2 regions of the Anaerobacillus sp. ABD4_527 genome follow, and region 2 is predicted to be linked to the other one. Evidence: riboswitches for the same ligand, from Rfam matches in the RefSeq annotation. Region 2 holds a riboswitch; the other holds the start of a gene.
What was found. A riboswitch is a leader RNA that binds a small molecule or an ion and turns the genes downstream of it on or off. The one in region 2 is predicted to bind cobalamin.
Positions count from the first base shown of each region.

Region 1 (15,717 bases), on a different contig from region 2:
TGTCCATGTTTCCTCCATGGGCACCCGGCGTTCCGCATGACACGCCTTCCCCTTCAGGTGCAACCCCAATCACGCCGATCATGGGATTTAGCGGAAGTTCGATCTCGTTAAACACCGCTTTCCCATCCTTTATCGGAATCATCTTCGCTTTCATTTCCTCAAGCCGATGCCCCATGACACCGAGATCAGGACCCACGACCATCACACCGCGGTCACCGATCTCGAGCTTCTCAATTTTCACTTTCAAAACGTCACCGGGCTCAACACCTTCTATATAAATAGGACCTGTCGCTGGGTTAACACGGTTCCAATCGATTCCCGTAATCTCAGTGTCTTCCGACTGAATTTGATTTTCAAAACAATCGTATGTACTGATTTCGATCGTATCTCCTACCTTTACCTTTTTCACTGGAGCATGAGCTTTATTAAAGTCATAAATAACAGAATCAGTTGAGAGCGTGTGCATTATTTTACCTCCTCAAAGTGATAAGTGTACGTTTTCCTCTAGTAAAAATTCCCCGCAACAAATGGTACAAAAACAATGCGCGCGGGTTCCTCCTTCCCTTCCTTTCATACTAATTCGTTTGAAAACGCTCGCAAACCTCCTCCTTCCTTCTCTATCATTCTAAAAAAGTACAATTCTATCGATCGATAGTCGAGAAATCACCCAGGTCATTAACTAAACATCGTTAAAATTCTTTTATTATCGTAAATTATCGTTTGTTTTCGACTGTAACAATCGACCCAAAAACCTTAACACTTCTCTAACAATCTATTAATAGACCCTTAACCGTTATCTAGTAAAGTACACATTGTGAGAAAAAAGAAACACGGGAGGTACTCAAATGAATTTTAAAAACTTCAAGAAAAAAGCAATCCCATTCGCAGTTGTTTCAACGCTCGCATTCAGCAGCTTTGCTGGTGGCGCTCCTGAAACAGAAGCGAAATCAGATAAAGATCTAAAAGTTAATGGTGAAATCAAAAACGTTATCTTCTTAATCGGTGACGGAATGGGTCCTGTGTATAACACGGCATACCGTTCATTCATGGATGACAAATCAACGCCTTATATGGAAGAAGTAGCATTCGATAAGCAGCTACTTGGGCAGCAGCAAACGTACTCTTGGGATCATGAAGAAAGCGTAACGGACTCAGCTGCAGCAGGTACTTCAATGGCCGCTGGTATCAAAACGTACAACGGCGCAATCTCTGTTGATATGGAAAAGCAAGAAGTTGAAACTGTTCTAGAGCGCGCTAAGAAAGAAGATAAAGCGACAGGGCTTGTATCAACATCTCAAGTAAACCACGCTACTCCAGCATCATTCGGTGCTCACGATGAGTCCCGCCACAACTACAATGCGATCGCTGATGATTATTTCGATGAAAAAGTCGATGGCGAGCATAAAGTAGATGTCATTCTAGGTGGTGGTACAAAGTACTTCGAACGCGCGGATCGTGACCTTGCTGGTGAGTTTGAAGAAGCTGGATACAGCTACGTAACAAATAAAGAAGATCTTATGAGTGACGATAATGAACAGATCCTTGGCCTTTTCGGTGAAAAAGGAATGGACAAGATGATCGACCGCGACGAAGAAACGCCTTCACTAGCTGACATGACAACAACTGCACTCGATCGCCTTAGCAAAGACAAAGACGGCTTCTTCCTAATGGTAGAAGGAAGCCAAATCGACTGGGCTGGTCACGACAATGACGTCGTTGCAGCGATGAGTGAAATGGAAGACTTCGAACAAGCATATAAAGAAGCAATCGAATTCGCGAAAAAAGACAAGCACACGCTAGTCGTTACAACTGCTGACCACTCAACTGGCGGTTTCGCAATGGGTCGCGACGGTGAATACAAGTGGGATCCAGCTCCACTAAAAGCTGCTAAGCGTACGCCTGACTTTATGGCAGAGCAAATCGCTGAAGGTGCTGACGTAGAAGAAACGCTTAACAAGTATATCGACCTAGAGCTTACTGAAGAAGAAATCAACTGGGTAAAAGAAGCTACGAAAGCTGAAAAAGACAAAACAACTGAAATCGACAATGCGATCGAAAAAATCTTCGACCTGCGTTCAGGTACTGGCTGGACAACTGGCGGCCACACTGGTGAAGACGTAAACGTGTATGCTTACGGTCCTGGAGCAGAAAACTTCATCGGTCTTCATGACAACACGGAGACAGGTCAAATGGTGAACGACCTTCTTATGAAGCAGAAGAACGAAGACGATGATGAAGATGATGACGACAACGAGCGTGACGACGATTAATTAAGGGCATACTAAGAAAAACGTTCCCGCTGCTCATACGGCAGCGGGAATTTTATAAGCAGGAGGTCTTTCTAAATGAAAACTATCGGATTCTTTCTAGCAGCTTCCCTACTCCTTGCCGGATGTGCGACTGACGCTGAGCAAGGCGCAGATAATAATACGCAATCTGAAACAACGCAAGAAGACAATCAGCAAAAAGATGAAAACAAAAACGAAAATAAATCAGCCAAAGCTCCCGATAATCCACAAGCACCGGATGACAGCTCACTAACGAAGGTTGGCGATTTCCATGAGGATGAAGATGGATCCGTTACGTTAAAAGCACTCTCAAACTATAACGAAACGACGAAAATCGGAGACGTTGAACTTACTATTTCAGACGTTAAAGTGATGAACTATTCGCCTTCGATGGACTTGATTGACTTCTTCCATCCGTATTCCGATGACGAAAAGAACTTCAATTATGTAAAACTGCACGTAACAGTGAAGAACACTTCAGATGAACCAGTTGATTTTGCTCCTGTCTCGGTGCTCGAAACGAGTGAAGGAGAGAAAAAAGGGTTTGAGGAAGACTTTTACCTCGAAGAACTTTATGGGGTATACGAAGGTAACGAAGAACGTACTGGCGAATTGGGATTTGTGCTTAACGAAACAGATATCGCTGAGCTTTCATCCCTAACGGTAAAAACAAGTGACGTGTTTGATGAAGATAAGAATTCCAAAGCTAAGGCAAAAACAATTGACATTCCGATTGAAGACTCCTGATACCAGGGGTCTTTTTTTAGCGTGTTAAAGCACGTTTCGCAGATAAATTCCTTTTTTCGCGGATATCTACTCGATTATCGCGGATAAAATAAAATTTCCGCGGAAATAATGAGAATTTCGCGGATAACCCCCTCAAAATCGCGGATATCCACTATCAACACTCATCCATCCCCACAAGATACAATCGTTTCAACGCTCAAACAGCTCGATATCCCTTCGTTACGTACCAGATCAGATAGCTTATAAACGAAAATCCTAAGGTTCCAAACAAAATGACCGACTGAAGCTTGTACCCTTTATTTGCGACCATCCACTCTGTAGCCATATGAAAAACCGCTGCCAAATCTAGCATCTCTATCTCCTCCTGAGTTAGGTGATACTAGATTATAAGCAAGCGGTTCGTCTTTTATGCCTATCAATTATGGAAAGTTTTCAATCGCTCTGTCAGTTCCATGAAAGTCTCGCGGTCACGCTCGTCTAATGCTTTATCTATTTCTTTCATAAGTAGCTCTTCTCTATGTTTAATAGCGTTATTATGGACATGTTCTAGTAGCTCTGCGATTACTTCCTGACTCTGCTCCGACACTTGGTTTGAATAGATTTTTCGATGATCCATTGTTTCATCCTCCATTCTATTATTAGAAACGCAGCTACAATTGTTATCGCTGTTACTATAAATCTAACCGATTTTACAAAACTTTAAACTTCACAATGCAGATTCTTTTAACTTTTCTGACTTTAAGGAGATTTTACTAGACCTTCACTTCTTTTACAACGGCTTGAAACGCTTGTTCTAAATCATCGATAAGGTCTTCTACATCTTCTATACCCGCTGAGTAGCGAATTAATCCTTCTGGTATGCCCATGGCCTCTCTCTCTTCAGGTGTGCATTCGACATGACTCGTCGTTCGTGACGGTCCCACCGTTGTCTCCACGGCTCCAAGATTTGCGGCTCGGTTTGCAAACGTAAGCTTAGGTAAAAGATGCTTCACCGTTTCCACACCGCCTTTCACCGCAAAGCTGAACATCCCGCCGTAATCCTTCATCTGCTCTTTTGCGATTTCATGCCCCGGATGATCCTCGAGTCCAGGATAATATACCTCTTCGACAAGTGCCTGTGACGTTAAGTACGTCGCGACCTTCATCGCGTTATCGCACTGCTTCTGTACACGAAGCTTGAGCGTTTTCATCCCACGCAACAAGAGATAGGCACTCATCGGATCCATCGTCGCTCCGTTGATTTCCCGGTAATGATAGATTTTTTCGACCAAGTTTTCATTTCCACAAACGACCCCGCCGAGTGCATCAGCATGACCACCGAGGAACTTCGTAGCACTATGGATCACGAGATCCGCTCCGAGTGCGAGCGGGTTTTGATTGATCGGTGTAGCAAACGTGTTATCGACAACAACGAGCGCCCCCACTCTGTGAGCTGCTTTTACCATCCGCTTAATATCCGTAATCTTTACCGTTGGATTCGTCGGTGTCTCGAGATAAAGAATGCGGCATCCCTTCTCGACCTCTTCCTCAATGAGCTCATGATTTCCCGTTTCACAAAGCATCACATCGACGTTTAACATCGGAAGAAATTCCGTGAAGATTTTATTCGTGCCACCATACGTATCTTTGATCGACACGATCCGATCTCCTGGAAAAAGAAACGTTGCGAGCGTATTGCTGATCGCCGCCATCCCCGTCGAGAAACTCGTCGCCGCTTCCGCTCCTTCAAGCGCCTTCACTTTATCTTCGAACGCCTGAACAGTCGGGTTCGTATTCCTACCATAGATATGACCCTTCTTATTTCCAACCGCGACCTCATACCACTCGTCCATGTCATCATATCCATACGCTACGCTATGAACGACCGGAACTTGTGTCGCACCATGAGAGAGGTATTCTTTCTCCCCTGCCCAGACGGACGATGTCCCCATTCCTGGTTTTTTCACAATCGATCTCCTCCTTTTTCAGACTGCATCGTTCCCCATCATCGACACGTCTTTTGCATCGATTAGCTTTCTTGAAAAATTCGCAAGAACTTCGCTTCCACTCTCTGTGACTCTGATCGATTCGCTGATTTCAATCCCAAAATCGTGATACCAGATTCCAGGAATCAGATGAAACGTCATATTCGGTTGTAAAATTGTTTGATCACCTTGTCGAACACTCGCCGTATGTTCACCCCAATCAGGTGGATAGTTTAGTCCGATCGAATAGCCGAGGCGTGAATCCTTCATGATGCCATGTCGAGCGATCGACTTCCGCCAAACTTCTTCAACCTCTTCGCACGTTACGCCAGGTTTTATGAACGCGAGCGTCTCATCGAGCCCTTCTACCACGACTTTTCCAATGTCTCTTACTCTCTCATCTTGCGTCCCAACTGAGACCGTTCGCGCCATCGGACAATGGTATCGTTTGTAGCAGCCAGCAATTTCGATAATGACGAGGTCATTGTTTCGATACCGTTTATCAGACCATGTGAGATGCGGTGTACACGTATGTTCCCCCGATGGTAACATCGGAACGATCGCTGGATAATCACCGCCAAATTCAGGTGTTCCACTGATGAGACTGCTATAAATATCAGCCACGACGTCACATTCTCGAACGCCCTCAGAGATCGTATCAACTGCTTTTTGCATGCCGAGTTCAACGAGCCTCGCTGCATTTTTCATATATAGAATCTCTTGATTCGATTTCACCATCCGAACACGGTTCACAAGGAGGGTGGCATCTTTCCACTTCGCGTCAGGAAGGTTTCTCTTCAACGATTCAAACGCTAAGGCGGTGAAGTAATATGCGCCCATCTCTACCCCGATGTGACGCGTACTTTGATCAAGTTCTTCAAGCGTTTTCGCAACAAAATCCATCGGATGCTTCACGTTCGAATGAACGTAATCATCGGTATACGTTACGAGGTTCTCATGGTGAAGCCATGTCGTTGCCTTCGCGCCATTGCCGTCCATCTTTCTTCCGATCCAAAGCGGCTGCTCTTCATCGATGATCACGACGACCATTTGATCCACGTAAAATGACCAGCCGTCATACCCCGTTAAATAATTCATGTTCGCAGGGTCCGTTATAAGCAGAACTTCAAGACCTTCATCGAGCATCCTTCTCTTCGTCAGCTGAATGCGTTCCTGGTACTCTCGCAACTCGAATGGCATCATCGGGACGTCGCCTCCCCAAAACTATTGTTTAAATTTTCAGTTAACTCATACTACCATCATCCCGCCTTACGACACAACTCCCTTTTTACAAAAAATTATAAGGTCACGCATCAAAAAAGCAGACCCATTCATCATGGATCTGCCTTAACCTTTTTACATTACCTTTCGATTCATCTCCAACCTGTAAAACCTTTTATCCACAGCCAGGACAGGAAAAGGTTTCGGGAGGTCTTCCAACTCCACCCGAACAAAACCATTTTTCTCATAAAATCGATGTGCCGCTAAAAACTGCTGCGTTGTACCAAGGTATATGTCATGAACTTCTTTCTCCTTCGACCACTTTATCGCTTCTTTAAGCAATCTTTTTGCGACAAAAAGAGGGTTCCCTCGATAATCCTTATGTACAAACATTTTACGTAGTGCAAGCTGGTTGTTTCCAATGTCGAGTAGGCTAATCGTACCCACTACGCGTCCATTATAAATCGCCAGCCAGAAGTTCCCTTTCCCCGTTTGATAGAACGACTCGATCGCATATAGATCAGGCTGTTCTTCTACAGTAATTGGGATTTGAAATTCATCTTGTTGGATCGTAGAAATCAAATCCACCATTTGTTCTTGATAGTTTTGATCATACTGCTGTACGACTAGATTCTTTTCCATTACGTCACCTTCTCACTCTAAATAGTTCCCTGCTCTCTCCACCTCAACCAAACCACTTTCTTCTAAAAACTGTGAAACGAGGTGAACGTGAGCAGACCCTATGATGAGCAGCGTTCGAGCACCTGGCTCACTCAGCTCTAATAGATTGCGATAGATAATCAAGTTCCTCTGATACCACCATCGGACCCAATCGATGCCAACGTATTGCCCACCTTTTCCGATACGAGCGATGTTCATATACATCTCGTGATCCTTCATCACTTCTTCAGGAGAATTCATCTCATGTAAAAGCTCGAGGATCGTTCTGTTTTCCAGACTTTTATGAGAATGCGAGCGATACGTTTGGTTGATATGTTCATAAAGCTCAGGCTGCTCTTCTTGAGCCCAATCATATACCTCACTTAGCGCTCGATTTCCGACCGTATCCATCCAATCGACCGCATATACTTTTTTATGCTCTAATTGAGACGCGATACGAAAGCCAAGTTGATGCACTTCATCGACCCTGAGCTCTACATTACCATTCAAGTAATCCTGATACTCTTGATTAAGCCCGGCATTTTCACTCTTTACAATTTCGAATGCTAGTTTCGTAGGCTCAAACCGTTTTAATCGATCTACAACGTCTCGAATTTCCGCTTGTCTTTTTTCCGATTCCAAATCATTCGTATCCACCTTATAAAGGTCTTTCGTATACTTCATATGAAACGTTCCGAACACCAGAACTTTTGGCTTACTCAACACACATGCTCCTTCCTATCCTAAAGAATCGGCATCACTAACCTTTTCATAATAATATCTACCACCTCTTCTATCCGTCGATTCTCCGTTGAAATATACTCCCCGAACCCCCCGGAAGAAAAAGCCTCTACACACAGATCGGTTTGGTAAAAACACCAGCTTCCATAAGCTTCTCCCCTGTTCAGCAGTCTTGACGTAATCGTTTCCTTATTTGCTGTTAAGCAAAAATGAAACGTCTCAGGATCGATTCGTTTAAATCCATCGAAAATATAATGGAAATAATCAGGTTTCCGAATCGTCATCGGGACGATGAGGTGTTTCTGATAGTGCTCTGCCGTCCGCTTTGCAATCGAGACGGTAAACTCTTTCCATAATTCCAAGTCTTGAAAATCACCAGTGAGTGCCTCTTCTTCTTTGATCGATGAAGGCAGCAACGCACTGAGCATCCCTCCGACCACTTCTGGGTCAAAAATCATACTGTTATCGATTTTGTTTAAAAGCTCATTGGCAACAGTCGTTTTTCCAACTCCAAACGCGCCATTGATCATGATGATCATCGCTTAACTCAACGCCTTTCCGGAAGCAATATTTCCACTCAACACTTCATCACAATAAAAATTAGTCACGCTCGTTCACTCCTGTTTGGTTTTCAAAAAATTGATTGACTTGCTCCGAGTCTTCAAGCTTTGGCTGAGCGAGACCGATCAGTTCATCTTCTGAAGCAGCTTCAAAAAAATTCTCACCATACCAAGCTTGTAACTCATCTCTCGTAACCGACAATACCTCGCCATCGTAATCAGCAGAAACAACCTCAGCATTTTGAATCAACGTGAAAAGAACCGTTGCATTGAATAGAAACGCTTCTCGTTGTTCTTCTGATAGCGCTTTTGAATAATAAGCTGTTAAGCCATATGGTTCGCTTTTTGTTTGCAGCGATAAACTTTCTAACTCCGTGCTACCGGGCAATAGGCGTAAGATTGCACCAACCGCGCCGTTGTCTCCTATGTATGAATCTTTGTACTGAAAAAGCGTTTCCTCGGCTGGTTCAGCAGAATTACAGCCGCTGACGATGATTAGCAATACTATAAAAACCAGCTTAATTCCCTTCATCTGTTATCTCCTGTAAACCACTGAACGGCTTTAGCTTGTCACATTCTACAACGATTGCGGTCATGCCATCTTTCGTTGACGTCTCATGCCATTCCCCTCTTTCCCACATCGCGAGCTCTCCTTTTTGAATACGATGCGATTGACCGCCGCCCTTCACGATTCCTTCCCCTTCAAGCACGAGGAACATTTGTGGCACCACAGCTTCATGACCTCCGAGCAATCCATCACGACCAAGATGCATACAAGCGATCTGTATCACATCGATCTCTTCTTCTATCATTCTCGTAATAGGCGAGATCACCACATGCTTACTATCAAACTTCGTAATTTCTTTTCCAACACCTCGCCCAAATCGGTAGCGCTTCATACGTCCCCTCCTACAATATGCCCCATACATACTTCGATTCTTAAGGCGATCTCCCTTTTAATCTGGTAAAAATAAGCAAACCCCTCAGGAATTCGTTACCTGAGGGACCCTCCATTATCACCTTAACCGTGAACGATTCTGACGATGTTCCTTCCTTGAAGGCGCAGTGTCGTACAGCCTCTTCTCTTCATCCGTTTCAGGTAGGATGCCAGGAACGGCTTTCGGTTTCCCTTCTGAGTCGACCGCAACCATCGTCAAGAACGATTCTGTCGTCATCACTTTTCGCCCGTGAAGAAGATCATCTGCATACACCTTCACATACACTTCCATCGACGTTCGGCCGGACCTCGTGACACAAGCCTCGAGCGTTAACGCATCTCCAACTTTCGCGGATGATAGAAAATCGACCGAGTCGATCGATGCCGTCACGACCACACAATTTGAGTGTTTCATAGCCGTTAATGCTGCGATTTCATCAATGTATGCTAACACTTTCCCTCCAAAAATCGTATCTAGATGATTCGTATCTGGCGGTAACACTAACCTTGTTTGTGTCATTTTCGAATAGCTTACTGGTAAAGATTCCATGAACGCATTCCTCCTTCATTTTTCAACAAAAAAACACACCTCCAAATTGAAGATGCGCAGGATATAAACGTCACGAAATTACGGAACCACCAAACAGTATCCGTTAGTACTTTCCACGTAACACCCTCCTATCTCCCGTAGGAATCAATGCTCTTCCTTATGGCAGGTCTCCTGACTCAGATTCTTCAGCACATCGCCCTTCCCGTTTAACAACAGTGGTATTGCGATATGCCTCCTCTTCACAGTGGCGGGACCGCGTTGGATTTTCACCAAACTTCCCTTTTCAGCTTTTAATAAAGCCACCATAAGGCCTATTCAGTTAGTAAGGAAAATCCTTACCTAAAAATTACTATCTCCTATCGCTGTAGATCTGTCAAACTCGTTCACTGAAACAAATGATGCAGCAACCGATCTTTATCATCAAAAAACTCTTTCATCACCTTAAAGTGTTCCGTCTCCTCTAACGTTGTCTCAGTCATTCCATCTTCACTCAGCACAATCATTTTCGAATCTGGGTATGCCATAAGGATCGGCGAGTGTGTGGCGATAATAAACTGAGATCCCTGCTCGACCAGTTCGTGGATGCGCGCAAGCATCGACAGCTGCCTGATCGGAGAAAGGGCCGCTTCAGGTTCATCTAAAATATATAACCCTTCTCCTCGAAACCGATTGGTAAAAGCCGCGAAAAAGGATTCTCCGTGAGATTGTTGATGGAGCGATTTGCCTCCAAACCCATCGACGACTTTTGCCCCCGCAAACGGATCAGCATCTAACTCTTCAATATTTGTAGCGAGATTATAATACGTTTCCGCTCTGAAAAAGAAATGATCCTTCGCACGGTAAACGCCTTTAGCTAGTCGCAAATAGTGATCTAAGTTCGAGTGAGAATCATAGCTCGAAAAATTAAAGTTAAGCGTCCCGCCTTCAGGATTGAATCCATACTTAATCGCCATCCCTTCAAGCAGCGTCGATTTCCCCATCCCATTCTCACCAACGATGTACGTCACGTTTGGGTGAAACAACAGCTCCTTGAAATTCTTGATTACCGGTAGAGCAAATGGAAAGAAATCGTACGAAGGGATCTCATCTCTCTTTATATTGAGACGTTTAACATACTGCGTTTCTTGCGTTAACTTCATTGCTAATTGCCCCCTAACTTCCAAACATAAGTTCTACCCATCATACCACTCACATCATGCGTAGCGCATAACAAAAGTGAAAAAAAGACGCATATTCACTGGAATTCACCCATATGTATAGTAATGTATTTCATTTTTTAAGGAGGAGATCTTATTTCTGATCAAAAGAAACAAGACGAAAACCTGGTGAAGAAAACCTCCAAACAAGCAAACGATCTTGTGAATAAATCTGCAGATACCGTTAATGATATGGTGAAGTCTGTTAGCGGAAAAGGCGGTCTCGTTGGCAAGGTATCCGATACGTCTACTGATTTTGTGAAGAATGTGAGTAAGGCCGGCACGGATGCGGTAGGGAAAACGGCAGATAAGGCTGAGAAAATGATCAAAGGTGCTTCGAAGAAAGTGTTTGGGAAGAAGAGAGAGGAATAGTTGTCAGCACTTACTAAAACTCAATACCCTTAGAGAACCTATTCATCAGGTTCTCTTTTTTTTTTTGCCTATAAAAAACCACTCCACTACAGATTTCGTTTCATTTGTATTAGAATAGAGTCAGCGAAAGATAGGAGTGGATGAGATGAAAAAAGAGATAAAGTTAATCGCGTTAGATATGGATGGCACGCTCGTTAATCATGACGGCGAAGTGTCGAAGGAGAATGAGGATGCAGTGCGCCGTGCGAAAGAAGCTGGGTATCATGTTGTGATCAGCACTGGGCGCTCTCTTCCTTTCTGTCGTGAGATTGCAGAACAGTTAGGCGAATCAGCTTACTTGATCACGGTGAACGGGGGTCAAATTTATGACCAGCATTTCAACCTTGTGGACAGTACGCACCTCGATAGTGAGATTGTTGAGAACCTCTGGGAACTGAAGAAAAGGCATGATGTTTGGTTCTGGTCTTCCACGACTGAAGGTGTATTTAATTCAAACACACCATTTGAAAGAGATCTTCATGACTATGACTGGTTGAAATTCGGCTTCGATGTGAAAGACGACGACGTGCGCCAAGTTATTTTAGATGAAGTCATGAGCAACGATGCTTTAGAAGTCACAAACTCTAGTTTAACAAACATGGAAATCAACCCTGCAGGTGTAAACAAAGCAGCTGCGCTACGCAAAGTAACGAAATGGCTTGATCTTTCCATGGATGAAGTGATGTCTGTTGGAGATAGTATGAACGATATCGCTATGATTCGTGAAGCTGGCTTCGGTGTTGCGATGGGCAACGCACAGGAGCGCGTGAAAGAAGCAGCAGACTGGATTACGAAATCATATACAGAGCACGGTGTCGCACACGCAATCGACCACATTATGAAGGGCGAGTGACAGGCACCCCCCGCTTTATGTCGAAAGGCTGAGTGAATGGAACATTCACTCAGCCTTTTTGATTTCTCCCTTTCTTCCTCTATCCTGCAAATCAAAAAAAAGAAGCTGAACGGTCAGCTTCTTTCTTCATAAGTTATTTTCTAATCTTACTGATCGACAGTTTCTCTTGAACGATGCGGATTGCTTCTGCAAGCAATGGTGCGATCGAAAGAACTGTGATCTTATCGATATCGCCGCTCTTCGGTAAAGGCAGCGTGTTCGTCACAACGATTTCTTTGATGTTCGATTGTGCGATTTCTTGTGTAGCCGTGCCTGAAAGGACCGGATGCGTGAATGTCGCGTACACTTCTTTCGCACCGTGCTCTTCTAATATTTGAGAAGTGAATGTCACGTTTTTCGCTGTATCGATCATATCATCGATAATGATCGCTGTTTTACCTACTACATCTCCGATTACGTTGATCGTAGAAGGTTCACCTGTGTCGTATGAACGACGATCGATCAATGCGATCGGAGCATCAAGCAGGGATCCAAGTTTACGGGCACGCAGTGCGCTGCTGTTATCTGGGGCAACGATTACGATATCCTCAAGCTGTTTCTTCTCGAAGTATTCAGCTAATACTGGAATACCAGAAACCTGGTCAACAGGAATGTTGAAGAATCCTTCGATCTGGTTCGCGTGCAAGTCGACCGTTAGGACTCTAGTTGCACCAGAGCGTTCTAACATGTTTGCAATCAATTTCGCTGTGATCGGCTGTCTTGGGCCTGTTTTTCTGTCCTGACGTGCGTAGCCATAATAAGGCAGCACAACATTGATCGTTTTTGCAGAAGCTCGCTTCAATGCATCGATCATGATGAGGAGCTCCATCAAATAGTCGTTTCCTAATCCAGCCCCACCGATGGACTGAACTAGATATGTATCGCATCCGCGGATACTTTCTTCAACGTTCATGTTGATCTCACCGTCTGCGAAGCGCTTAACGGAAGACTTACCTGACTCGATTCCAAGAAGTTTTACAACTTCTTCTGTAAGTTCAGGGTTTGAATTCAAACCAAATACTTTCACGTCTTTTTCTTGGCGTAGCATAACGTAGCTCCTTTATGGTTCATTTCGATAGGAAGTTTCCAATCAAAACGTAATGTAAGGGAATCATTCTCTCTTCAACTATAACATAGCGCCCGTATAACTTTCTTCAAAAAATTAAAGGAAATCTTGCCCTGTCCCTTACCGCCACCGTATTGATTTTACGAAATAAATGATGATCGTACCAAATAGCACGACAAGGAATACCGGAACAACCCAGAACTGGAGAGTTTCTTCTTGCGTACTCGACATTTCAACGATTTTTTGGGTCAATATCGCAAAGAAAATTGCGATTTCATTTTTTAGTAAGCGTATCATCGTAACGGCATAATAATACTGCCTTTCAGCGTTTCCTTCTGTTATCTTAACTACATAATTGTAAGCGTCAGGGATACGCTCGAGGAACGAAAGCCCAATCCATACGAATACTCCAATCGAAGGTAAAAGGAAAACCGTCCACTTGTCTCCCCACCGATCAGGTTCACCCGCAGCGTTAAAATGGTGAGGGACCATCTCTGGGATGCTTGACCAGTTGAGAACAATATAAGCGATCGAAAGGAATAATGCTGAAATCCCTATGATGTCTAGGACTTTATGTAAAAATGGTTTTTCGATAGCGATGTTCGGTCTATTTCGAGTCCCCATCGTCGTCCCTCCTTTTCGTGTCTACTATACTATACGAATAGAAGGTGAGGAAGTTTCCTTTTTAGAGCTCCTTTTTAAAGACATAGCTCACTTTATCGTAAGCCATCTTCTCTTCATAAAATCGATGCGCATCATGCCTTTGAAGACCTGAGGAAAGTGCGATCGAACGATAGCCATGGTCTTTAGCCCACTTCTCCACAAAGGAAAGGAGCGACTTGCCGTACCCTTTCGAGCGATCTTCCTTTCGAGTCACAAGATCATAAACCCATACACTTCTTCCATAGTATAAGGTGATCATCGGTGTAAAGCCGATGACGGCTACGATTTCCCCTTCCTCATAGAGTGCATACAAATGGTACATGTCTTTTTTACGTGCTTGGTCTACATACTCTAAATACGATTCTTCATCTAAATTTGTGCGCAGCTCACTCATTACGAGAAAGGCTTCCCTTATTTCTTCAAGCGACTTCATTTCTTTAATCATGTGACTTCCCTCCACGATACAACATGCCGTACGAATACCCTAATCGTTCAAATCCACACTTTTGTAAAATTGGTTCACTCATCGGACTTGCATCGACCATTAAAATAGGATGCCCCATTTCTTTCGCTTTTTTCGCACGTGCAGCTAAAAGCGCGGTGTAATGTCCCTTTTTCCTATGCTGTGGTAACGTTGATCCACCCCACATGCTCGCAAAATTCTCTCCTTCCAAGTACATCCAGGCAGCACTTACCAAATTGCCAGCTTCATATATCCCATATAAGGAGAGTGAATTCGTATTCTTAAAATCACGCCACAATCGTTCTCCTAAGCTTGCGAAAGAGTGATTCCATATGCTTTCTTCAAGCTTCATGATCGCATTGATTCCATCCAAATCGGTTATTTCCTTCACATGAGATGTATCGTGACGTAACAAAAAGTGGTCATCAGAAAGCGGGATGACCATCAGCGCTTCTTTTTCACCTTTCTTAAATCCTTCATCTTCTAAAAGATCCACAAGGTTTGAAGGCTCGTCATAACTATAAACTTTCCACTCAAACTCTTGATTTAATGTAGCAAAGCGGTCCTTTTCACTCTTAATAACCTTTTTAGCGTCAGTATCCGTCAAGTTAGAAAAGATGATGAAACCATGTTCATCTTGATGGACTGACACATGACGAATAACATATTCCGTTTCTTCTCTTCGAAATCCTGGAGGCGTAACGTTTTTTCTCATTTCTTCATCGAACAACGCTTTTAATTCATGCTTCTGCATATAGCACCTCAGTGAATAAAATTTTTGATACAAATTTCAAATCTTTTTACACATACTATCATTGTCTTTCAAAGTGAAGCATTTGGAAACCATTTCTATCATGGATTGTTATTTGAGCGGTTTACGTGAACAAAATAAGGGTATTTATTTCTATAGCTGATAGACAAAGTGAAATTTTATGTCAGGATTCCTTACATAAATCCACACTTATACGTTATTATCGGTAAAATAGTGAATAGTTAAAAAACTTTCTAAAGGTGAGGTAATGTATGACGATTACAAAAGAAAGCATCAAACAAGTTATTTTGGATGAAGTTCATGAAAAGAATGTAGAATTTATTCGCCTAGAGTTTACAGACATGCTTGGTGAAACGAAGAACGTAGAGCTTCCTGTTGAAGAGATCGAAAGTGTAATGAACAATGAAGCGATGTTCGACAGCTCTTCAATCGCAGGCTTTTCAGATATTCAAGAAAGTGATATGTACTTGTTCCCAGATCTTGAAACATTCAAAGTACTTCCTGAAGCGGTCGACACGGACTGCATCGCACGCTTCATTTGTGATATTCACACGCCCGACGGTGAACCGTTCGAAGGTGACCCTCG
Region 1 is NZ_JBSWXZ010000002.1:275,866-291,582, reverse strand. Features, by position in the region: gene ACXAHI_RS13730 (acetamidase/formamidase family protein) at 1-466, opposite strand, end outside; gene ACXAHI_RS13725 (alkaline phosphatase) at 846-2,270, shown strand; gene ACXAHI_RS13720 (DUF4352 domain-containing protein) at 2,346-3,035, shown strand; gene ACXAHI_RS13715 (hypothetical protein) at 3,232-3,387, opposite strand; gene ACXAHI_RS13710 (IDEAL domain-containing protein) at 3,451-3,651, opposite strand; gene ACXAHI_RS13705 (cystathionine gamma-synthase family protein) at 3,788-4,981, opposite strand; gene ACXAHI_RS13700 (M24 family metallopeptidase) at 5,000-6,199, opposite strand; gene ACXAHI_RS13695 (GNAT family N-acetyltransferase) at 6,356-6,862, opposite strand; gene ACXAHI_RS13690 (DUF5694 domain-containing protein) at 6,875-7,603, opposite strand; gene ACXAHI_RS13685 (AAA family ATPase) at 7,624-8,160, opposite strand; gene ACXAHI_RS13680 (DUF4825 domain-containing protein) at 8,222-8,713, opposite strand; gene ACXAHI_RS13675 (cupin domain-containing protein) at 8,700-9,080, opposite strand; gene ACXAHI_RS13670 (acyl-CoA thioesterase) at 9,198-9,668, opposite strand; cobalamin riboswitch at 9,813-9,990, opposite strand; gene ACXAHI_RS13665 (AAA family ATPase) at 10,052-10,807, opposite strand; gene ACXAHI_RS13660 (hypothetical protein) at 10,994-11,236, shown strand; gene ACXAHI_RS13655 (Cof-type HAD-IIB family hydrolase) at 11,382-12,128, shown strand; gene ACXAHI_RS13650 (ribose-phosphate diphosphokinase) at 12,262-13,215, opposite strand; gene ACXAHI_RS13645 (DUF1648 domain-containing protein) at 13,354-13,857, opposite strand; gene ACXAHI_RS13640 (GNAT family N-acetyltransferase) at 13,919-14,341, opposite strand; gene ACXAHI_RS13635 (GNAT family N-acetyltransferase) at 14,334-15,113, opposite strand; gene glnA (type I glutamate--ammonia ligase) at 15,383-15,717, shown strand, end outside.
Region 1: linked by a shared signal. The riboswitch ahead of ACXAHI_RS13670 (acyl-CoA thioesterase) and the one ahead of ACXAHI_RS09750 (ABC transporter substrate-binding protein) in region 2 are both predicted to bind cobalamin.

Region 2 (15,717 bases):
ACTTGTCTTTCCTTCATCCCCAGTTCTTGTATAAATCTTCATCGTGATTCCTCCTTATTTTAACTGCTGATTCAGTCCATACCAGATTACATCTACACGTTCTGCTAGACTTACGAGATCCTGATAAGCCCATCCGACGACATCCCGCCACATCCGCTTCTCTTTTTCGAGTGGTACGATCCCTTTCATGATATCCGTTCCGATAACAATGATTTTTCGCTCATCTCTTTCGCGTTCCCAAGCGCTCCAAGCTTCCATGTATGAGCGCACGGCTCTTCTGGTTTCCTTCAAACTTTTCTGATCCGAAACAAAGGTCTTGATCCATTCTTCCAATCCTTCAAGAACGACTACATCTTCTTTGAACGATTTCTCGTCCCAGGAAGTCCCTTCATATGCGGAGTGCCACTCTAAAGGTACACCATAATAATCTCTCACCCACTTGGATTTTCCATTGAATGCACCACCTGTAACGACATGCATCGCTCTCCCCTCCTCAGATCATTTATTTTCCATACGAGCTTTACGCCTGTCCCATGTGGAATCGTCCAATCCCAGAATGAACGCTGTGTAGGTGCATACTTCGTTAACAAATAACGGATTACCCCACCATGCGTAACGAGTGCAGCTCTCCTATTCGTGCTCATCCGATTTACGACTGAATCGAACCCTTCATCGATTCGATCGGTAAACATTTTGAAGCTCTCTCCTCCAGGTGGTGCAACAGAAGGATCTTTCAACCAGGTCCGATACCGTTCATCTGCTTCAAGCTCCGCGTACGTTTTTCCCTCCCAACTCCCAAAATGCAGTTCTCGAAAGTTCATCATCTCGATCGCATCTTTCATTGGAAAAAGGCGTTTTACCGATTGCGTACACCTGTCCAAATCGCTAGTGAAAACGAGGTCAACGTTCTCATCGCCTACCTGTGTAAACGTTGCTTTTTCACTCAGCTGAGCATTCGTCCAACCGATATAAGCACCTCGTTGATTTTCTTCTGTTACCCCGTGACGAAGTAGTACGATAACCACACTGTCATCCAAAGGAGCACCTCCGTTCCTTCAACACTCGCGCCGAGTACGTCTCCAGTGATACCACCAAACCAGCGTACTATTTTTCTTTTCATAAACCACGCCAAAACGACCGTTACACCGATCATCGTCAAGATGAGGAAGACCGCTTCTTCTACGATTAGAAAAACTACCATCACATAAATACCGATGAATAAGAGGTAAATCCACCTAGAAGATGGTTGAACTGCTTTTTGAAAAAAGGCAGCGAGGCCCTCTTCTTTTGAAGGTTGTATGGTTATGAGAAAGATCCCCATCACACTTTTACTTAGAAAAGGTATCGTTGCGATGAGTAAGTATGTTACTAGGTTTATTTCCTGAATCGTTTCATAGATAAAGAGAAATTTAGACCCGAGTAATACGATAACGGATAATACCCCAAAAGCACCCGTACGTGGATCACTCATGATCTGAAGTCGCTTTTCGAGTTGTTGATACGAGAAGAACGCATCGCTTGCATCCATCCAGCCGTCGAGATGGATACCACCTGATAAGACGATCATGAACAACCAAAGCATAAAGCTGATCGCGAGGTTTGAGAATGGCGTCCAAACGACCAGCGCATATAAAAACCCTGACGTGAGAGCACCTTGCATCAACCCGATTAGCGGGAAGGTTTGAACCGCACGTTTCACCTGAACATTCCCCATCGATAGCTCTCGGTGTACGGGTATGGTTGTGAAAAATTGAAGGTTAATCAACATGCCTTGTAACCAACTCATTGAGGACCACCCTCAAACATTATGTCTTTAATAAGGTCCCAGTTGAGATGAGGCTTCCATTCATTGGCGAGATCGTCATACGTTTCGTCCTTCCGTCGAGATCGATTCGCTTCTAAAGTAAGCCCCTTTTTCTGACGAAGACGATTGAGCCACTCTGTTCTCCATAGGTCATTATGAAAAAGATGGTGCATATATGTCCCGATAACCCTACCACCTTGCCCGTAATACCCTTCTGATCGCCCGTCTTCCAACTCTATGAAGGGTTGTTCATCCGAGTTTGTGAAGGTTGTCGTTCCAAGATGAATTTCGTACCCTGAGATGAACGTATCAAGTTTAGTAGAAGGATGAAGCTTGCCGTTCATTCGAACGGTCGTTTTTACTCTATTAAACGAGGTAATAGCAGAAATGATTCCAAGCCCATTTGCAGAAAGCCCTGGCTCCCCCGTGTCTGAACCATATTCATCGATAAGCGAATCGGTCAGCATCTGAAATCCCCCGCAAATGCCGACGATACTCCCTCCACGAGATATGACGTTACGAATCTCATGATCAAATTCTCTGTCTTTCAGCCAGTTCAAATCATGGATCGTGCTTTTTGTTCCTGGGAGAATCACAGCATCTGCCTTACCTACCTCTTCTGGATGCTGAACCCATCGAACTGTCACATCTTCATCCTGAAAAGGTTCAACGTCCGTGTAGTTTGAAAGGTACGGGAGCTGAATCACCGCAAGATCAATTGATCCTTTTTTGCTTATGAAACGGTCGTTTAACGATAGTGAATCTTCTCCTTCGACTCGATGTTCTACATAAGGAAGAACGCCTACGACAGGAATTTGGGTGTGTTCTTCGATCCATCTGATGCCAGCTTCGAAAAGGGCAGGGTCACCGCGGAACTTATTGATGAGTATCCCTTTTACACGTTTTTTTTCAGAAGGCTCAAGGAGTGCGAGTGTACCGACCACGCTTGCAAAAACGCCTCCTCGATCAATATCTGCGACAAGCAGCACAGGAACGTCGGCCATTTCTGCAACTTTCATATTAACAAGTTCACGGTCTTTTAAATTCACCTCGACGGGACTACCAGCACCTTCCATTACAATGACATCGTAATTCTCCTCCAGGTGCCGAAGAGCAACTTCAATACTCTTGAGGCCCATCTCATAGAACGCGTCTCTGTAATCCTTCCCTGAAAATGTGCTGAACGACGTGCCGAATCGAATCACTTCTGCATGTTGATCTGATCTTGGTTTCAGCAAAATTGGGTTCATGCACACACTCGCTTCTGTTCTTGCAGCTTCAGCCTGGATCCCCTGTGCCCGTCCAATTTCCTTCCCATCGATCGTTACATAAGAATTGTTTGACATATTTTGAGATTTAAAAGGGGTAACGGAGAAGCCTTCATTCGCTAGAAGACGGCACATAGCTGTTACGATCAGACTCTTTCCAACGTCAGATGCCGTACCCTGGATCATAATGCCGTTCACTCAATCACCTCCCCTTTCATCAAAATTGGAATTCGTGCTTCTACGAGATAAGCTTCTCGTGCCTGCTCTACAACCCACTGATGAAGACTGCCGAGAAGCTTTCCATACGTTTTCACGAGGGGAGTGTCAAAAGGTTCAAAACTGACTTCGTTACTTACGATAATAAGGACGTCACAGTTTTCAGCTACTATCCATAGGTCACTTTTGATACGGTCGATCAGCGCTTCGTACGATTCGATCTGCTTAAACAGTTCGTTTGATAGTAACGTTGTCAAACAATCGAGAAGCACGATTCCTCCTTGGCCTATACGCTTAGCGGCACTGCCAACGTTCACCGGGCATTCGACCGTTGTCCAAGACGCAGCTTTGCTTCGATCATAACGATGTTGGGCGATTCGCTCTTTCATCTCCTCGTCTACCGGCTCTCCACATGCAATGTAATAAAGAGAGTTAGTTTCTCTTTCCGCATAAGAGGTTGCCAGCTTTTCAGCAAAGCTGCTTTTTCCACTTCGAACGCCACCACTAATGAAGATTATGTCCGCCATCGCTTAAGCACCTCCATCAACCGCTGGTTCTCGTTCGGTGTACGGATTGCGAACCTTAGCCATCTCCCATCAAGACCAGCAAAGTTATACGTATGCCTTGGAACGATTTCGTTATGTAATAAGTAATGAAGGAGCTCGGATTGGTCGTTCAGTTCAGGATCTCGTAATAAATAAAAATTCACGCTCGATCTAGAGTACTGAAAGGAATGGTCATCAAAAAAGCGCTGAAGGTTTTCTCTCTCTTGCTGAATGAGGTGACGCGTCTTCTTAACATGATCATATTGAGTCAGACAGACTTCCCCCGCTAGGAGCGCAAGTGCATTCACACTCCAATGAGGCTGGCTTTTTTTAACTGCATTGATCACACCCTCATTTGCGACCATATATCCGATCCGTAGTCCAGGTATCGCATACATTTTCGTTAGAGAACGAAGAACGATTAGTTTTTGATAGGTATGCGTGGATGGAATGCTCGAACGTTCATCTGAGAGAAAATCCATAAACGCTTCATCCATGACCAAATAGCAATTATGCTTTTTAGTTTCATCTAGAAGCATCTTGATTTTCGTTTCAGAATAAGCCAAACCTGTAGGGTTATTCGGTGAACAGAGAAAGAGAGCGTCAACTTGTCTCATTTTATTAATAAGTGAAGCAGCATCTAATTCCCAATCGCCTTCCTCTAAGGAGTGGTTAAGAACTTCACACCCGTTACTTCTACAAGCAATCTCGTATTCTGAGAAAGTAGGCTGAACGATGCACACGCGTTTACCAGCAAGAAAACGGCCAACGAGTGAAATCAGTTCAGCTCCTCCGTTTCCGATAAGGACGTTAGCTTCGTCTACGTTCCATTCGTTCGCTAACTTTTTCGTTAACGATAAAGCTTTTGGATCAGGATACGTGGTGATCGCTTCGAATGAATCATTCCACCGTTCTTTCAGTTCTAGAGGTGGTCCAATAGGATTAAGATTTGCACTAAAATCACTATAGCGGTCTGGTTTTGTTAGATTAAGAGATTTGTATAAATAATGAGGATTAGAACCATGAGAGGGTAGCGTCAAAGATGAGTCCTCCAATCCATAAAGTTGTGAGAAACAATAGTGAAGTGCGATGCATGATGGAAATCGATTGAGGAATATGTAATGAATGAAGCGGAACGATCGGGTCACCCATCCTAGCACGATTCGAAACCTGACCACGATATGAATTCCTTCCACCCAATTGAACGCCTAGAAGCGCTGCAGTTGCAGCTTCTCCCCAACCACTGTTTGGACTAGGGTGCTTTTTCGCATCCCGGAAGAGAATGGTCCAAGTACCCTTCATCGTGTACTGCTTCGACTTTGTTGATAAAAGCATGCAAAAGGCAGTCATTCTACTAGGAAGCCAATTCACTACGTCATCCAATTTTGCCGATGCCCATCCAAAGTCATAATACTTATCATCTTGGTAACCCACCATCGAATCACACGTATTGATCACGCGATACGCCACAGCACCTGCAGCACCTCCGAAAAGCGCCCAGAAAAGAGGTGCTGTGACGCCATCACTCGTGTTTTCTGCGACAGTTTCAACTGCTCCCCTTGCAATCTCGCTTTCTCCGAGTTGGTCAGTGTCTCGTCCAACAATGTAAGATAGCATTCTCCTCGCTTTCATCTTCTCACCTTTTTGAAGAGGTTCGAATACTTCAAGCGCCGCTGTCCGAAGACTTTTTTGTGATATCGTTGTTGCGATGAGGAGCGCTTCAAGAGCTATTCCTAATAAGGGAGAAAGGGAATAAGCAAGAAGCACGCAAGCCACCGTTATGCCCACAACAATCATCAGTACCGTGAGCATCATCACAACACCTTTTAGCTTCCGATGCGATCCATTGTTCAAACGATGATCAAGAAATGCAATGGTTGAACCAATCCACCGAACAGGATGTGGCAACTTTTTCGGGTCACCTAATAAAAGATCTAAACAAAAGGCAATGCTAAGCGCAATCAAGTGGTTTAGGATCATTCAGACACCCTTTTACGATACTTATTGAGTGCTTCTGATGTACACAGGTAAATTCCCTGACTGATGAGCTTTCCTAGAGTCGTAATCGTACCTCCATACGGAAGGCGCTTCCCACGCTGTGTCGCTGCGATCAAAATGCTATCTGTCGAGGTACCTGTCGCGAACGAGCCGGTTATAGAGTCCTTCACATGATGATCGTGCATCACCTTCACTTTTGCCTCTGTTGCTGTCATGATACTTTGAATGAAAGCCTCATCAGTCAGTGAACCATTGACAAACACCCACGTATTGATCGTCCCAGGCAACGGTTCATACACGTGCTCAACACTTCGCGATGCATCTACAGCATTGCCCACTCCAGCTGTAACGACAACAAATACAGAAACACCGTCATCCTCAATGAGTCGATAAGACACATCTTCAAGACAAACAGCTGTCATCATCCCAACGGTTTCAACAGGATCGATCTGATGGCTTTTAAGGTACGCTTCCATTTCTTCACGATGGTTCGAACAACTGTAGCTCTTATCGACGTGACGATTAACAAATGTGTTGTACCATCCCGTTCCAGAGCCAACGACACCTGAAGACATCGTCCGAAGAGGGAACGGAGCCTTGAGCTGAATCATTTCTTCATTAGACATTAATAACCGTTCATCGATAACTAGGTCATCGAGGTCTTCACCCTGTTTCTCTGGTAATAGTAGCATTTGAGGTTTTGGTACAGTAGGGTGCGGATGTTTTTCAATATTCGTTTGATATACCGACTGAATACGCGCTTCATCCAGTACCTCGTTCGGCTTGTGGTGCATATTCACCTTGCCATCTTCAAGTAGTAAAAGGCGGTCACAATACAAACCAGCAAGGTTCAAGTCGTGAAAAATTGAGATGACCGTAAGCCCTTGTTCCCTTGTCCACTTTTTTAACAAATCGAGAAGCTCTTTCTGATAAGAAAGGTCAAGATGATTCGTCGGCTCATCAAGCAACAGAATTTCCGGCTCCTGTGCGAGTGCTTGAGCTAGGAAAACGCGCTGACGTTCACCACCTGAAAGTTCATTCACGTAGTTGTCTTGAAAAGCTTTGATTCCAGTCTGCTCCATCGTCTTCTGGACAATTGCTTCATCATGCTCAGTCCACATCTGAAACCATCCAGTCTGGTGGGCATACCTGCCGAGTGAGACGGTTTCTTTCACTGTATATGGGAAAGCATGTTCAGCATGCTGTGGAAGCACAGCGAGAACTTTTGCTAGTTGCTTTGCAGAGTACTTTGAGATCGCCTTATCTTTTAAAAGCACCTCTCCTTTATCTGCTTTTAAAATACCGCTGATCACTTTGAATATCGTTGTTTTCCCGCTACCGTTCGGTCCTACGATTCCAAGCAGTTCTCCTCTTTTTACATCGAATGAGAGATCATGGAGCACTTCGTGACCCGGATATCCTCCTGTTACGTGATTCACCGTTAACATACTTACCCTCTTCTTTCTTTCCGTCTTCTAATTAAGATGATTGCGAACACTGGCGCTCCGATCAATGACGTAATGACTCCAATCGGTAGTTCCGTAGGTGAAATAATGATTCTTGAAATAAGGTCCGTTACAATTAGAAAAGCAGCCCCAAGCAGGATCGATAATGGTAGAAGGTGTCTATGATCTGGTCCCCATAATAGTCTCGTAAGATGAGGAATCACAAGACCGACGAAACCGATCGTACCTGAAACAGCTACAGCGCCTCCAGTTAAAATCGAGCCGCCTATTAATATCCACAGCTTTCTCTTAGCTACGTTGACCCCTATATGCTGTGCACGTTCTTCACCAAAAGACATCGCGTTCAGTTCCTTGCTACTAACTAGCAAAATACACGCTCCGATTACGAAGAACGGTAAGATAATCGCGATATATTCCCACCCTCGCATCGAAACACTTCCAAGAAGCCAACCGATGATTTGACGAAGCTCTTCTCCTGTTAAAGCAATCATTAAAGATAGCAACGAGCCAAGGAAAGAGCTAAACACGATCCCCGTCAAAATGATCGTCTCAACGCGCATCGAGCGTTCGATTTGTCGCGCAAAGAACAGGACGAAAAAAATGGTAACGATTGAAGCAGCAATACTCATAATCGGCAGCGTAAACATGCCTATCAGGGGCAGTGACAAGTTAAAAAAGAGGACGAGCACTGCGCCGACAGATGCACCTGATGAGACACCGAGTACGTAAGGATCTGCCAATGGGTTACGAAGAAGACCCTGAAAGGCAGCTCCTGCAACCGCTAGTGATGCACCGACAAGTCCTGCTAGGATGACACGAGGCAGCCGGATGTCCAACACGATTGTCGTGAACATAGGGTCCGTTTCACCTATCGACGGTAGGTTCAGTACCTCAGCCCACATCAACTTTAGAATTGTTTCGATCGGAACTGACACAGTCCCGACCGAGATACCAAGCAGCATCGCGCCAACTAGCAATCCACTAGCTATAACGTAAGGGATCGCTTTATTCAGTAAAAACATCCGGGTAAACCGCTTTAGCAAGTTCCTCTACTCCTTCAACAAGACGCGGACCAGAGCGTGTAACAAGGTCAGAATGAACATCGACAACTCGTTCTTCTTTCACTGCGGTGACATCTTTCCACCCATCACGGCTCAGCACTTGTTCCACTGGCTTTTCCGTATAGTAGCCGTATGTGGTGATGATCACATCTGGGTTTGCTTGAATAATTGCTTCTTGATCGATTTGGTTCCAGCCTTCTTGGTCATGCGTAACGTTCGTAGCATTTATAAGTGAGAGCATGTCGTCCATGAACGTATTCTTACCAGGAGAATAAATTTCTGGTGCAGGAGAAACTTCAACAAAGACGCTCTTCGTTTCTTCGATTGACTCAGCTTTTGACTTGATCTCTTCTAGTTTCGATTTCATATCGGCAATCAACTCTTCAGCTGCTTCCGTTTCGCCTGTTGCTTGTCCAATCATTTCCATCGATGTATAAACTTCATCAAAACTTTTTGCATCGTTAACGACTAGAACAGCAATTCCTGCATCTCGGAGCTGCTGTAGACCAGCTTCTGAGTTATGAGCACTAGAGCCGTGAGCGAGGACAAGGTCTGGATCTAATGAGATAATCTTTTCAACATTAAATTCCATCCCACCGATCTTCTCAATATCTGCAGTCTCTTCTGGGTAGTTCGCAAAATCTGAAACACCCACTACTTCACTACCTGCACCAAGTGCAAAGAGGATTTCCGCATTACTTGGAATTAAGGAAACGATTTTCTCTGGATCTTCTTCTATCGTTACATCCTTATCGAGCGCATCTGTGATGGTAACTGGGAAAGCGCTATCTTTTGTATTCTGATTCTCTTCTGTACTTACGTTAGTATTGTTCTCAGATGAATTATCTGATCCGCAACCGGCCATGATTCCTGTAACGAGTAGTAATAATACGAGCAATGAATAAAGCTTCTTCATGTGTAGTTCTCCTCCTAAAAATGTATGATGAAACAAAAAAAATCCCCACGCACGAGCATGGAGATGGCCGAATGAAAGTAAGGATTATACACAAGATGACACTTACCTTCCTTCGCACATCCCTATCCTCGTAGGTTGTTCGTGCTTTTGAATCAGGCAGGTCTCCTGGCTTATGGTTATCGCTTACTGCTCCTTCCCATTCAATATGAACAGTGGATTTCACAGCTTACGACCATTTACAGTGGCGGGACCGCGCTGGATTTACACCAGCTTCCCTATTAAGTCTTCATCGTGAAGACACCTGAATCAGTACATATGTAATTGCAAGTTTTATTATACACGATAGTCTTTAGGGGTGGAAGACATCTGTAACATCTTCCTAATCGTCCCCCCTGTGCTTATTATTATAAGCCTTTTGCTTCTCTTTCTTCTTTTGTATAGATAATCCTCATTGGATTTCCACCTACAAAAGCTCCTTCAGGAACGTCTTTGTGCACGAGTGTTCCTGCAGAGACAATCGCTCCAGAGCCGATTGTGATGCCTGGCAACAACGTACTGTTCGCACCGATCATCACGCGATCACCGATTACAACATCACCAAGACGATATTCGTCGATCAAATACTCGTGAGCAAGTATCGTCGTATTGTAGCCGATAATGGAATTCCTTCCGACTTTAATCCTCTCAGGGAACATGATATCCACCATGACCATCAGGGCAAAAGCCGTTTCTCCTCCGATCTTCATTCCTAGAAAAGTCCTGTATAACCAATTCTTCATCGGGATGAAGGGCGTGTACCGAGCTATTTGTATCACAGCGAAGTTTTTAACAACTTTCAAGAATGGGACCGTTTTATAAATTTGCCATAGGGCGTTGCTTCCTTCGACAGGGTAACGCTCGGTATTTCTCACTTGTCCACTCCAGCGATCGAAAGAAGTTCTGACATATGATCAAGCATATGATCTGGATTATAAGAAGATAAAAACTCTCGCCCTTTTATCGTCCATGACACACCGACAGTCTTTACACCGGCATTCTGCCCAGCAAGAATGTCATATTGGCTATCGCCTACCATGATTGCATTTTCAGGACTAGAACCGAGCATTTTCATCGCAGTATTCAGTTGTTCTGGATGAGGTTTTGGATTTTCCACTTCTTCGACTGTAATGACAACAGGGAAAAATTGATCCAGTTTTGTCAGCTTCAATCCCATCTCCACTGTGTTACGCATCTTAGACGTCACGATCGCAAGCTTGTATCCATTTTCGGACAACGTCTTAACCGTTTCAAACACACCATCGAACTCTGTTACAAGTCGATCGTGATTTTCGATATTATGATTTCGATAAAACTGTACCATCTCTTCCGCTCGTTCTCTATCATGCTTCTCAAACGTATGATAAAGCGGTTCTCCAATGAAGTTCACAAGTTCTTCATCGGAATACAGTCCTGGATAGTAATGCTCGAACGTATGCTTGAACGACGCCATAATCAAATCGTTCGTATTGATTAATGTCCCATCTAAATCAAATAAAATCGTATCAATGTTCATAAAAAGGTTCCTTTCTGTGTGAAACACGTGTATCCTTACGCTTCCAAATAATCGAAATCACTAATGTTAACAGGACGGCAGTTATCAGCCTCACCAATAAGAGCCAGATAACTGGAATTCCAAGTGGTATAAAGATCAGCGTATCTTCAATAACAGCATGACACGCTACAAGAAAAATAAACGCGAGGTAAAGATCCTTTTTCTTCACACCATCTTCTTTTGCAGCCTGAATCATAACTCCCGCTCCGTAAGCTAGACCGAAAACAAGCCCTGCAGCTAGCGTAGTCGACGTATTTTCTCTCATACCAAGGCTCCTAGTGATAGGTGCCATCCACTTCGAGAACACGTTGAGCCATTCGCGATCTTTCATAACTTGAATAAAAATCATCAACGGAATCACGATGAGGGCGAGCTGAAGAACACCGATCGAAGCTTTTTCAAGACCTTGAAGCAAAATCAGCCCCCACCCGTTCACTTCTTCACTAGATTGAGGAACTAAGCCATAGACAGCTTGTTCATTCCCGCCTTGCCAAACAAGGTTTATAATGAACCCTGATAGAACCGCGAGACCGATCCGCACACACAAAATAACCCAGAGTTTGACCCCGACCTTAGCAGCAACGCCTGATTCAATTAATAAATTGTGAGAAAAAGAAAGCATCACGGCAAGGATGAACACTTCTTTCACCGTTAAATCGAGCGTAAGAATCGCTCCGATTCCTGCATAAAGGTTCAAGAAGTTCCCGATTACAAGCGGAATGGCTGCCTCGCCTGATAAACCAAGCCATTTCATAGCAGGTTCGATTAAACTGATCACCCATTCCAGTACGGGTGTATACCTTAAGATCGTAACAAGAAGAGTGATTGGGAATATAATTTTTCCAAGCTCCCATGTTGTTTGGAGGCCCGTCTTTAATCCACGTTTCAGCGTTCCCATACTCACCCTCCTCTTATGATTTATCGTTGTACGGTTTAGGGTTCTTCTTCATTCTTCTGTAAACAATTGTGATAATCGCACCGATAATGAGCACGACTGAAATAACCTGAGCCATTCTGAGCGACTCCGTTAGCATAAGACTATCCGTTCTTAACCCTTCAATAAAGAAACGTCCGATGGAATACCAGATTACATAGGAGAGGAAGACTTCTCCTCGTTTAACGTTTGTTCTTTGTAGGAGGATTAAAATAACGAAGCCTACTAAATTCCATAGCGACTCATATAAAAAGGTAGGGTGATAATAAGTACCTTCGATGAACATCTGATTTACAATGAAATCAGGAAGCATTAAGTTCTCAAGAAACTCTCTCGTCACCTCTCCACCATGTGCTTCTTGGTTCATGAAGTTTCCCCATCGACCGATCGCCTGCCCAAGGATAATACTTGGAGCTGCGATATCAGTAATTTTCCAGAAAGATAACCCGCGCTTTCGAGTAAAAACGAGAGCAGTAATAACGGAACCGATCAATGCACCGTGTATCGCGATTCCGCCTTCCCAAATCGCAAAGATATCTCCCAGATTGTCCTTATAGTAACCCCACTGAAAGATAACATAATAAATTCTGGCCGAAATAATAGCGATCGGTACTGCCCATAATATTAAATCGACAAATGTTTCTTTCGGCAGTCCTTGCCGCTGTGTTTCTCTAACCGCAAGTACAAGCCCAAGATAAGCTCCTAGCGCTATGATGATACCGTACCAATAGATTGAAATCGGTCCAAGCTGAACCGCAATTCGATCTAGAGGTTCTATTGTTGCTAACATGTTCGTTTCCCCTTTCTATGTTAAACCTGTTAGATGCTATCGTGGTCGTCTCCATCTTCGATTTCTTTTGTTAAACGCTCGGAGAATTGTTTCGCTGCGTTCATCCCCATGTTCTTCAAACGGAAATTCATCGCAGCAACCTCAATGATGATCGCTAAATTTCGTCCTGGACGCACTGGTACAACAAGGCGCGGAACATTGGAATCGATGATCTGCATATATTCCTCTTCTAGACCAAGACGGTCATATACTTTTTTAGAGTCCCATAGCTCAAGGTTGATTACTAACGAGATTTTTTTGTAATTACGAATCGCACCTGCACCAAACAATGTCATGACATTTATAATACCGAGACCTCTTATTTCAAGAAGGTGTTGGATCAGCTCAGGCGCACTTCCAACAAGCGTGTTTTCAGCTTCCTGGCGAATTTCAACCGAGTCATCGGCAACTAATCGATGGCCGCGTTTTACAAGCTCTAGCGCAGTCTCACTCTTACCAACCCCACTCGAACCTGTAATCAGAACGCCCACACCATAAATATCGACGAGAACGCCGTGGATAGCAGTGTTTGGGGCAAGCTGACTTTCAAGATAGTTTGTCAATCTACTACTCAGACGGGTAGTCGTCATACTCGTGCGTAAGATCGGTACATCTTTTTCCTTAGAAGATTGAATCAGTTCATCTGGAACAATCATGTCTCTTGAGATAACGATTCCCGGCGTTTCATCAGTGCACAGCTTTTCCATTCGCTCCTGTTTTTGCTCCTCTGGTAAACCGTTGAAGAACGAAAGCTCTGTCTTACCTAACAGCTGCAATCTTTCAGCAGGATAATATGTAAAAAAACCAGCCATCTCAAGACCTGGACGTGATATATCACTTGTGATGATCGGGCGATGAATTCCTTCAGCACCACTTACAAGTTCAAGGCTGAATTTCTCCATTACATCTTTCATGCGGACTTTTACCATTCATAAACCTCCTAAATCGAACCTAATGGTTACATTTTTCGCTATTTTCTATTGTACCATTTCACATTTGAAAGAACAGAATGATGAACTACAATTTCTTGAAAAGGAAAAAGCTTGTCACACACTTTTTTAGTAAGAGAAGCTTCAAACGTTACAGTCGTATTCAAGTTCTTATTTTTAACTAACCTTTGTAAATATATCAACGTCTGATCGTACCTAACAAAAAAAGCCGTCGAGAAAGTCTCGACAGCTCTACAGGTGGCCTAACTGATCATTATGCATCTACTGGTACTTCAGCATCTACCGGTACCACTGCATCATGGAGTTGTTTATCTAGTTCTTGTAAATGTGCTTCTTTCATTTCGTTCGACCAGTTAAGACGTTTTGCCATGTACTCGATAACAGGCTCTTTCCAAGTTTTTACCCAGTCGATATCAAAGTATAAGGCGCTTGTTCTTCGATTAAAGTAATCGAGCGGTGTAGCGACCATTTCTTCTTCTATTCCATAGATGAGTGTTGCGAACACTTCAAGACTAAGTCCATGGAAGTTTGCTTCTGTCCCAATCGTTTCGATGATTTGATAAATTCGCTCGATATTTGATCCATATCTTTGAACGAGTCGATCAGCTTCCTCAACCGAAAGACCAAGCGTTGTACCACGGCGAACTTGTTTTGTGGCATATTCTTTGAACCCTTTGCTTCCGCCAACGTCTCCACCAGAGAGAACCATATTCTTAGTCGTTGAGCTAGGGAACTTTTTATACTTTTCATCTTTAAACTCATCCGCAACGTAATCAACAACTTTTTCAGCCATTTTCCGATAGCCGGTTAGTTTTCCTCCCGCAATCGTAATTAAGCCCGATTCTGAATGGAAAATTTCATCTTTACGAGAAATTTCAGAAGGATCTTTTCCTTCTTCATGGATCAGTGGACGAACGCCAGACCAGCTGGATTCCACATCATCACGATCAAGCTTAATTCCTGGGAACATGTAATTCGCTGCATCGATGATGTAATCTCGGTCTTCAACCGTCATCTGTGGATGAACTGGATTCTTTGTATACTCTGTATCGGTTGTTCCGATATAAGTTTTTCCGGCTCTAGGAATAGCGAACATCATACGTCCATCATCAAACGGTGTATCGAAGTAGACAGCTTGTTGAAGCGGGAATTTACTTTGATCGAATACGAGATGAACTCCTTTGGTCATGAAGAGGTGTTTCCCTTTTTTAGACTGGTCGAGTTCACGAATTTCGTCTACCCATGGTCCAGCTGCATTAACAATCTTTTTCGCTCGAATTTCGCGTGTTTCTCCTGAAAGGACATCCATCGCACGAACGCCAACAACCTTTCCATCTTCATACAATAACTGCTCAGCTTTAACGTAGTTAACCGCTTTTCCTCCACGATGAACAGCTTCTTTCATCACTTCAAGTGTAAGACGAGCATCATCTGTACGGTATTCAACGTAATAACCTCCACCCTTAAGGTCGTTCTTACGAAGTAAAGGCTCTTTCGACATCGTTTCTTTCTTAGAAAGCATATTTCTACGTTCTTTCTTCTTTACACCCGCAAGGCGATCATAAAGGGCAAGTCCAGCACTTGTTGAGAACTTCCCAAATGTACCACCTTTAAAGATCGGTAGAAGCATCCACTCAGGAATTGAAACATGTGGAGCATTTTCATAAACGATCGCTCGTTCTTTTCCAACTTCAGCTACAAGTCCTACTTCAAAGTTCTTTAAGTATCGAAGTCCTCCGTGAACAAGTTTAGTCGAACGACTAGATGTACCAGCAGCATAATCCTGCATCTCAATAACTGCAGCGTTCATTCCTCTAGAAGCAGCATCGAGTAAAATTCCTGATCCTGTTATCCCCCCACCGATTACGAGAAGATCCAACTCTTCAGATACCATCTGATCTAAAATCACACTACGTTGCAAACCTGAAAATGGTTTTACCAAAACGATCACTCCTTTTAAATATATCTAATTCAATCATTCAATTTTGAATAGGCTCTTATTACCATACCCTCCAAGCTACGGAATAAAGCATGGTAAAACTTATAAACTGTAACAGTCGGTTTTTCTTTAGCCTTTTAATCCGTTAAAACAACAAAAAGACCACAACTCCTCAAGACATAGTCCTCCTATGCTTGAGT
Region 2 is NZ_JBSWXZ010000001.1:1,857,748-1,873,464, forward strand. Features, by position in the region: gene ACXAHI_RS09700 (cob(I)yrinic acid a,c-diamide adenosyltransferase) at 1-42, opposite strand, end outside; gene ACXAHI_RS09705 (bifunctional adenosylcobinamide kinase/adenosylcobinamide-phosphate guanylyltransferase) at 55-480, opposite strand; gene ACXAHI_RS09710 (histidine phosphatase family protein) at 432-1,037, opposite strand; gene cobS (adenosylcobinamide-GDP ribazoletransferase) at 995-1,786, opposite strand; gene ACXAHI_RS09720 (cobyric acid synthase) at 1,783-3,270, opposite strand; gene ACXAHI_RS09725 (bifunctional adenosylcobinamide kinase/adenosylcobinamide-phosphate guanylyltransferase) at 3,267-3,815, opposite strand; gene cobD (threonine-phosphate decarboxylase CobD) at 3,803-4,873, opposite strand; gene cbiB (adenosylcobinamide-phosphate synthase CbiB) at 4,848-5,813, opposite strand; gene ACXAHI_RS09740 (adenosylcobinamide amidohydrolase) at 5,810-7,279, opposite strand; gene ACXAHI_RS09745 (FecCD family ABC transporter permease) at 7,282-8,319, opposite strand; gene ACXAHI_RS09750 (ABC transporter substrate-binding protein) at 8,303-9,274, opposite strand; cobalamin riboswitch at 9,413-9,594, opposite strand; gene ACXAHI_RS09755 (acyltransferase) at 9,679-10,185, opposite strand; gene ppaX (pyrophosphatase PpaX) at 10,182-10,826, opposite strand; gene ACXAHI_RS09765 (nucleoside recognition domain-containing protein) at 10,816-11,763, opposite strand; gene lgt (prolipoprotein diacylglyceryl transferase) at 11,777-12,589, opposite strand; gene hprK (HPr(Ser) kinase/phosphatase) at 12,619-13,557, opposite strand; gene ACXAHI_RS09780 (glycerol-3-phosphate dehydrogenase/oxidase) at 13,832-15,472, opposite strand.